DNA from 2 places in the Clostridium sediminicola genome. Region 1 is predicted to be linked to the other one. Evidence: riboswitches for the same ligand, from Rfam matches in the RefSeq annotation. Region 1 holds a riboswitch; the other holds the start of a gene.
The links. Region 1 has a riboswitch for cobalamin ahead of hemA (glutamyl-tRNA reductase). Riboswitches for the same ligand answer to the same signal wherever they lie in the genome.
Positions count from the first base shown of each region.

Region 1 (4,398 bases):
ATAACATGTTGTTTTGGTGTGGCGTCCCCTCAAGAAGGAGAGAGTATGGAAGACTTATTAGTTAGAGTTAATAAATATCTAAAAAGAGCTAAAAAAGAGGGCGGTAACGAAATTATTTTTAACTAATTATGACTTTATATATAGGAGATTATTATGAGAAAAAGACAAAACATATTTAGTAAAATATTATTTATATTAATGTTTTTATTACTTATAACTTCAGGTATAGGATTTAAATATTATTTTATGGAACCTATTGAAGTAGAAAAAATATCCTATATTGATGATTATAAGACTATAAATGTACAGTTTAGCACTGGTATAGTTTTAGATGAAAAGACCAAAAATAATATAAAAGTTCTGGATTCCAGTGGTAATTCAGTTGCTCTTAGCTATAGTTTAGTTTCAGATAGTGAAAATTTAGTTATTAAACCAGCTGAAAGTAATTATAATTTAGGAGAAAAATACACTTTTCAAGTTGACGATGTTCAAGGAAGATATTTCGGTAAGTTAAATGAGCAGATCAAAACAGAATTTTTAATAGATAAATTACCCATTGAACAATCTTTAGGTCTTGGAAAATATATGACTGAAAAGGTTAGCAATGATAAAGAATATGATTGGTATGTTGACCAAGCAAACACAGGAAAATATTCTAGTACAAACTGTGGACCAGCTAGTGCAGAAATGCTTGGTAAATGGGCAGATGAAAATTTCCAAGGATATGCTGAGGATGCTAGGAATTTACACTATGGCGATGATGGTGGATGGTTTACTGAAGATGTTCAAAATTATCTCAAAAGCTATGGTATAGAATCAAAAATGCATTTAAATGTAACAAAAGAATTTATAATTTCACAATTAGATAAAGGTAATATAATGCTATTAGGAATAAAATCAGGAGAAATATCTATAAATGAAGATTCCTATGAAGAGCATGTTGATAGATTTTATTGGGGTTCCAGTGGACATTTTATTATAGTAAAAGGATATATAGTAGTTGATGATAAGATGTATTTTGAAGTATACGACCCAAATAGTTGGAATGAAACTTATTCAGATGGAACATATAAAGGAAAAGACAGATATTACAAAGAAGAAGAAGTAATCAGAGCATCTAAAGTATGGTATGATAAGTTGTTAATTATAGAAAAAAATAATAATTTATAAATTATTATTTTTATTATTAATTTTAGCTTTATTTCTATTTATATATATAAATAATACAAAAAACTAAAATATATTTATTGTTTGGCGAATACTAATAATGTATAATGAAGTCATAATAGAATATTGAATAATCTTGGTACTTTTTATAAGTTTAATAGGGAAAGCAGTGAGAGTCTGCTACAGCCCCCGTTACTGTAAACAAAGACGAATCCCGGGACCACTGAACTTTTAGTTTGGGAAGGTGGGAGGAGAGTGATGTGTAAGTCAGGAGACCTGCCAGCGATTATTAAGAACAGATACTTCGGAGGGAAGTGAGTTTCACAGCTATAGTTATTAAAAAATATAATTATGGTATAAGTCATAGAATACAAACCTCTGTTTATAGCAGAGGTTTTTTGTTTTGGGAAATCAAAACTTAGACAGTTTACAGCAGAGAATTTTGCGCAGCAAAATTGATATTTATGGGGTGTTATCATGATTCAAATTATAGGTTTGAGACATAACCTAGATATTTCAATAAGAGAAAAACTTTCAATATTAAATAAGCAAATTGAGGGAGCTTTAGATAGCATAAATAAGTTTTCAAAAGGCTCTGTAATTCTTAGCACATGTAATAGAACGGAAATTTATTTTGATTCTGATGTAATAGGAGAAAGAGCTGTTGATAAAGTTTTTGAAGAATTGAATTGGGATAAAAGTCTTAAAGAATATACATTTTTTCGTGAAGAGGAAAGAGCAGTTCATCACTTAATGGAAGTGACATGTGGATTTCATTCAAAAATACTTGGAGAAGATCAAATACTCTCACAAGTAAAGACTGCTTTTGAGATATCAAAGAAAAATAAGAGTATCAGTAAAGCATTACATAGGCTTTTTCAGCTAGCAATAACTTGTGGAAAAGAATTTAGATGGAAAAGTGGTATGTACAGAATTCCAATATCATCTTCCTCTATTGTAGCTAAAGAGAGTTACAAAAGAAATGTGTCAAAATACATGTTAATTGGTTATGGTGAGGTAGGTAAGCTTGTTGAAAAATACCTGACCAATGATAGATTAGAGAAATTATATATAGTTGTAAGAAATAAAGAAATCTATAAATCACAGGATTCAAGAATAGAATATATCTCATTTCATGAAAAAGTTCAAAATTATAATAATGTTCAGTGCATAATAAGTTGTACATCATCGCCACATATAATTGTAAAGAAAGACGAATTACCCCATAAAAAATTCCTTGTTTTTGATATGGCAATTCCTAGAGATGTGGAAGAGGAAGTAAAAGAACTTCAGAAAGTAGAAGTAATTGATATAGATAGAATTTCTCTTATGGATAATGAGAACAAGCAAAAAAGAAAAGAAATAATGGAGCAAAACAGAGAAATATTAGATAAATATATTCACGAATATAGAGACTATGAACTAATAATGGATATAGTTCCTTATATAAAAGATATGAAAAACCTTAGTGAATCTGTAAGTCAGCGAAGATTCAATACTTTTAAAAATAAAAAGTATACAAAGAATCCAGATGAGTTAGCAAAAACAATGATAAAAAGTACATCAGATTTTTATATAAATCGAGCCATAGAAGTACTAAAAGAGGAACAATTGAAAGGTAGTGGCGAAGAATGCTTGAACATAATAGAAAAGATATTCTTTCCTCAAAAATAGATTATGCCACAATTTCATTAATATCAAATGGCATGAGAGTATTAATAATCGGTGCAGGAAAAGCAGCTCTTATAAAAGCCAAAACATTATTGAAAAAAACATGCTCAGTAACGGTTATATCTAAAAAAATTTCAGAAGAGTTTTATGAATTATCTCAAAATAATAATTTACAAATTATAAAAGATGAATATAGAAAAAGTTATATTAATGATAAGCATCTTATAATTATTGCGATTAACGATGATAAAAAACTTAAAGAAATTATAGAGGATTGCGAAAACCTTTCAAAATTATATTTAAATTGTACAGATTTTAAAAAGGGAAACTTTATAATGCCTATGAGTGGAGAAACTGAGAATATCGGATATAGTATTCACACAAAGGGAGGAAGTCCTAGAATTAGCAGATACTTAAATAAAGTAATCAAAGATAATTTAATGGAGTACGATGATTTTGTTGGTTATGCAGTAGGACTTAGAAAGAAAGCCAAAGAGAGTGAGTTCAAAAAAGAAATATTAGAGTTTATATCAAGTGAAGATTTTAAATACATGTTTTCAAAAGAAAAAGCGGATTTAGTTTTGAAAATGTTCTATGGAGGGAAAAATTTTGAATATAAAATTGGCGACCAGAAAGAGTAAGTTAGCACAGGTTCAAACTGAATATGTTATGGGGCTATTAAAGGAGAATTTTGATTTAGATAGTGAAAAACTCTTGATAGTTACAGAAGGCGATAAAAGATTAGATGTGTCTTTAAATAAGATTGGTGGTAAGGGATTATTTACAAAAGATATTGAATTAGCTCTTATAAATGAAGAAGGGGATGCAGCTATTCACAGTATGAAAGATGTTCCTTATGAAATGAATGAAATATTTGAACTTGCAGCTATGCCTGAAAGAGAAGATGTTAGAGATGTGTTTATAGGAAATAAGGGCATTCATTTTAGAGAATTACCACAGGGTGCTGTAATCGGAACTAGTAGCCTTAGACGAGAAAAACAATTAAAAATGTTAAGACCAGATATCAAAACAGTACCTATTAGAGGAAATGTTCAAACCAGACTAAAAAAAATTGAGACGGAAAATCTTCATGGAATTATACTAGCGGCGGCAGGACTTAAAAGATTAGGAATGGAAGATGTTATAACAGATTATTTTCACCCAATGGATATGGTTCCAGCAATCGGACAAGGAGCTTTAGGAATCCAAATAGTTTCAAAAAGTAAAAATGCAGATATATTTAGAAAACTAGATAATAATAAAGTTAGAATCTGTGTTGAAGCGGAAAGAGCATATATGAGAGAACTTAATGGTGGATGCCATATTTGTATAGGAGCTCATGCTACCCTTCATGGAGATAAAATGAATATCATAGGTATTTATGAATTGAATGGAGAAGTAGTTAAAAAACGAATATCTGGACACAAAGATAATGGCAAAGAACTTGGACGCGAACTTGCAAGAAAAATATTAGAAGGTTAAGGAGATAGATATGAGCAAAGTTTACCTTATGGGTGTTGGCCCTGGAGATGAAGAACTAATGACACTAAAATCAGCTAG
Region 1 is NZ_BAABMF010000006.1:29,529-33,926, reverse strand. It holds gene ACQ3F0_RS11810 (GGDEF domain-containing protein) at 1-126, shown strand, start outside; gene ACQ3F0_RS11805 (C39 family peptidase) at 154-1,170, shown strand; cobalamin riboswitch at 1,289-1,465, shown strand; gene hemA (glutamyl-tRNA reductase) at 1,645-2,841, shown strand; gene ACQ3F0_RS11795 (NAD(P)-dependent oxidoreductase) at 2,799-3,479, shown strand; gene hemC (hydroxymethylbilane synthase) at 3,448-4,320, shown strand; gene cobA (uroporphyrinogen-III C-methyltransferase) at 4,331-4,398, shown strand, end outside.

Region 2 (4,398 bases), on a different contig from region 1:
TACTATAATGGCAATAAGGGTTGGAAATCTTCCATTACAAGGAACAAAGTTATTGGTGATAATAGCGATTAGCCGTTCTCTAGGTGAATTGATTATTCTACAGCCTATTATACCAGCAGCATTACAACCAAAACCCATACACATTGTTAAAGCTTGTTTTCCACAGGCGCATGCTTTCTTAAAGTAGTTGTCAAGGTTAAAAGCCACTCTAGGTAAATACCCTAAGTCTTCAAGCAATGTGAATAGAGGAAAGAAGATGGCCATAGGTGGCAGCATAACAGATACTACCCAAGCAAGTGTTTTATAAATCCCCTTAACTAATAATCCATGTACCCATGTAGGAGTCCCCAACCATATAAAAAATTCAGTAAGTCTATCTTCAATCCAAAACAGTCCATTAGCTAGAAGTTGAGAAGGCACATTAGCCCCAGTAATAGTAATCCAAAAAACTATACTTAAAAGAGCAATCATAATTGGAATTCCAAATTTTTTTGAGGTAAGATACTTATCAACTTTTCTGTCAAAACTATTATAATTTTCGATTTTAATAGAAACAGCATTACTGGTAATTTTTTCTGAAACTCTTACTAAATGAGAAACAATTGAATCACGGAACAAATCTGAATCTATACCGCTTTCTTTCAAATACGCTTTTGACTCGGCAACTTCGTTCATAATATCTATTTGATCTGTTAAATTAAAATTTAGATATTTATTAATAGAGCTTAAAATAGTTTTATCTCCATCTAAAAGTTTTAGTGATACCCACCTAGAATTGAGCTTTTCACCAAGGTGTAATTTGACTACTTTTTCAATTTTCTCTATAGCAGTTTCTATTAATTTGTCATATATAATTTCTATACTATTAGGATCAACATTGTTTGATGTAATATCGTAAACTGCTGCCATTAACTTTTTCAAACCTTTTCCTTTAATAGCACTTGTTCCTATAACAGGTACTCCAAGCTGAGTAGATAATTTGTGTAAATCTATTGAAATACCTTTTCTTTTTGCTTCATCAAGTAAATTAACACATACAACTACTTTAGAAGTTATCTCAAGGGTTTGTAGAACAAGATTTAAATTTCTTTCTAAACAAGTAGCATCAACAATAATTACTGTTGCATCTGGATTTCCAAATAAGATAAAATCTCTTGCAACTTCTTCCTCTACTGAATTTGCCATTAGTGAATAGGTTCCTGGAATATCAACTAATACAAAGTTAGTGCCATTAAAAGAATAGTTTCCATGTGCATTTGTAACAGTTTTACCAGGCCAGTTACCGGTGTGTTGATTAAGACCAGTTAAGTTATTGAAAATTGTACTTTTGCCAACGTTAGGATTTCCACCTAGAGCAATTACTTTATCATATGAATTAGTTTTTTCGATTTTAAGTTCTTCCTCAAGAATTTTTTTACCAGTGGATTTAGTGGTAAGTCCCATTAATTTTCCTCCATACATAATAATTTTTTATATTAATATAAATTAATAGTAATGATTAAAGTTACTGATTTGTATATTCTACTAGTATAGTAGAAGCTACTTCAGAGCGTAGAGCAATTACCGCACCTCTAATAAGATAAGCAACAGGGTCTCCAGATGGGCTTTTTTGCAAAGATTCTACTACTGTTTCACTAATTAAACCTAAATCCAGCAATCTTCTTCTCAACAAACCTTTAGCTATAAGTTTTTTTACTTTACATTTTTTCCCGAGTGGTAATAAGTTTAGCGGAATATAATTAGTGTTCATATTAAAACTACCTCGTCATATACAATTTTATAATATTAGTTTTAAATAAAAAGAATTGCCTTAGAGAAAAAAGTTTTCTCTACACTAAGATATGATAAATACTTTTAATATGTTATTAATATATATTCTATATGGAGAGATTTTTGTAAAGAAGTTTTCGCAATTTATAGTAGTTGTGAATTATTAATCTAAAAATGTAATAAAATAATTAGTGGAAAAATGGTGGTGGTTTAATGGATGATAAATTTTATACAGTTAGAGGTTATGAATTACAAAGGTATAATAAAAATATGTTAACTCCTGCACTTGAAGATTATTTAGAAATGATTTATAGAAATAGTTTAAATGAACCCTATATTAGAATAAATACACTTGCTCAATTACTAAATGTTAAGGATTCTTCAGCTTCTAAAATGGTAAAGAAACTAGGTGAGTTAGGATTTGTGAACTATAAAAAGTATGGGATAGTAACTTTAACGTATAAAGGAGAAAAAATTGGAGGATCTTTATTAAAAAGACATAATATAATAGAGGGATTCTTGTCTTTTATAGGTTGTAAAGAAGATGCTTTACTTGAGACTGAATTAATAGAACATATAATTACAGACAAAACTGTGAAGAATTTAAAAATTATATGCGAATTTTTTAGTAACAACAAAGAAATTTCAGAAAAATATATCGAATATAGAAAAGAATTTCATGATTGATTTGAGTTTTGTTTAGAAATAATATTATATAGAAGCCAAATTGACAATTTTATTTACCTTGCATATAATATTAGTTAAAGTGAATATTGTAGATATAGGTGCCATAAAATTATTATGGATAATAGGGAATTAGGTTAGAAGCCTAGACGGTCCCGCCGCTGTATAAGTCGAGCTGTTTATTTTTTATCCACTGCCTTTAATTAGGTGGGAAGGTATAAACAGCGTTGAAACTTGAGTCAGAAGACCTGCCTATATTGAGTTGCTATTAACTCTACGGATGGTAGGGGGCAAAATCAGACTATATATACTATATTGGTCTTTTTGTGCATATATAAACCGCTTATCATTGATAAGTGGTTTTATGATTTCTATCCTTTTTAAAAGAAGGAGATAGGATTATTGTAAGCGAAGCAGAGCATCATTCAAATTTTGTTGTGTGGCAGCAATTATGATCTAGGGATAGTTTTAGATAAATTTAATATAGCTATTAGATTTGGGAATCATTGTGCTCAGCCACTGATGAATGCTTTGAAAACTGATGGGACATTAAGAAATTCATTTGAAATATTATAAAAAAGATTAAATGCCAAATAAAAAAATGGAAAATCAACATATTTTACAATAAAGACTCAGATGAATCATAATCTCATCTGAGTCTTTATTATAGAATATTAATTAGTTTATGTGTATAAATATTTAAAAATATTGTGGAGAAATGTGTATAAATGTGTCGCGATATTAATTTATGTTGATTAAAGTTGTGATATGTGGTAAAATGTTGTTAACAAATAAAAATAAGAATGTAGAGGGATTAGAAGCAATGTTAGCAGTTGACAGGTTGAAAAAAATAGAAGAATTATTAATAGAAAATGGTAGTGTATTAATTAGTAATTTAAGTGAATTATTTGATGTATCCGAAGAGACCGTTCGAAGAGATTTGGATAAACTTGAAAAAGAAAACAAATTAAAACGAGTTCGACGTGGTGCATATTTACCTGAAACCGCAGATAATGAAGTTCCAATTGGAATAAGGGAAAAAATTTATTTAGAAGAGAAACAACTGATAGGTGAAAAGTGTATTGAAATGATTGAAGAGGGTGACTGTATCATGCTTGATAGTAGCACAACAGCACTGTATATTGCTAAAAATTTAAATACAAGCAAGAAAAAAGTTACTGTTATTACGAATTCTTTGATGATTACACATGAATTTGATAAAAGTAAGACTGTTAAAGTAATTTGTTTAGGTGGAATACTTCGAAAAAGTACTAGCTCTTTTGTTGGATATATGACAACTGAGAACTTAGAAAAATTATCTGCTGATAAAGCATTTATAAGCTGTTCTTCAATAAGTACAGACATGGGTGTAACAGATAATCATGAATTAGAAGCAATGGTAAGGAAAAATATGTTGACAAATTCAATGAAAAAGTATTTGGTAGTAGACTATACAAAATTTGATTCACCTTCTGTCAATAAAATTTGTAAATTGAATGAATTAGACGTGATTATAACAGATAGAGAAATATCGAAAAAATATAAAGAGGTTTTAATTAAAAATGAAGTGGAAATAGTTATTGCGAGTGAAGAATAGGAGGGTGAAGTTGTAATGGAAAATTTTACATTTAAGAGTGCTACTAAAATTATTTTCGGAAAAGATGCTGAAAATACAGTAGGTGAACATGTTATAAAACATAGTCGAAAGGTATTGATTCACTACGGTGGAGATTACCTAAAAGAGTTTGGGATTCTTGATAGGATTATTAAATCATTAGAAAAAAATGGTGTGGAATGTGTTGTTTTAGACGGTGTAGTTCCTAATCCAAGGTTGTCGCTTGTGTATAAAGGTATTGAGATTTGTAAGAAAGAAAATATTGATTTTGTATTAGCTATTGGTGGAGGAAGTGCTATTGATTCTTCAAAAGCCATTGCTTTAGGAAC
Region 2 is NZ_BAABMF010000009.1:181,840-186,237, forward strand. It holds gene feoB (ferrous iron transport protein B) at 1-1,443, opposite strand, end outside; gene ACQ3F0_RS15585 (FeoA family protein) at 1,505-1,750, opposite strand; gene ACQ3F0_RS15590 (metal-dependent transcriptional regulator) at 1,984-2,457, shown strand; cobalamin riboswitch at 2,537-2,724, shown strand; partial or broken gene ACQ3F0_RS15595 (aminotransferase class V-fold PLP-dependent enzyme) at 2,838-2,909, shown strand; gene ACQ3F0_RS15600 (aminotransferase class V-fold PLP-dependent enzyme) at 2,890-3,030, shown strand; gene ACQ3F0_RS15605 (DeoR/GlpR family DNA-binding transcription regulator) at 3,203-4,051, shown strand; gene ACQ3F0_RS15610 (iron-containing alcohol dehydrogenase) at 4,067-4,398, shown strand, end outside.
Region 2: another riboswitch for cobalamin. It lies ahead of ACQ3F0_RS15595 (aminotransferase class V-fold PLP-dependent enzyme); the one in region 1 lies ahead of hemA (glutamyl-tRNA reductase).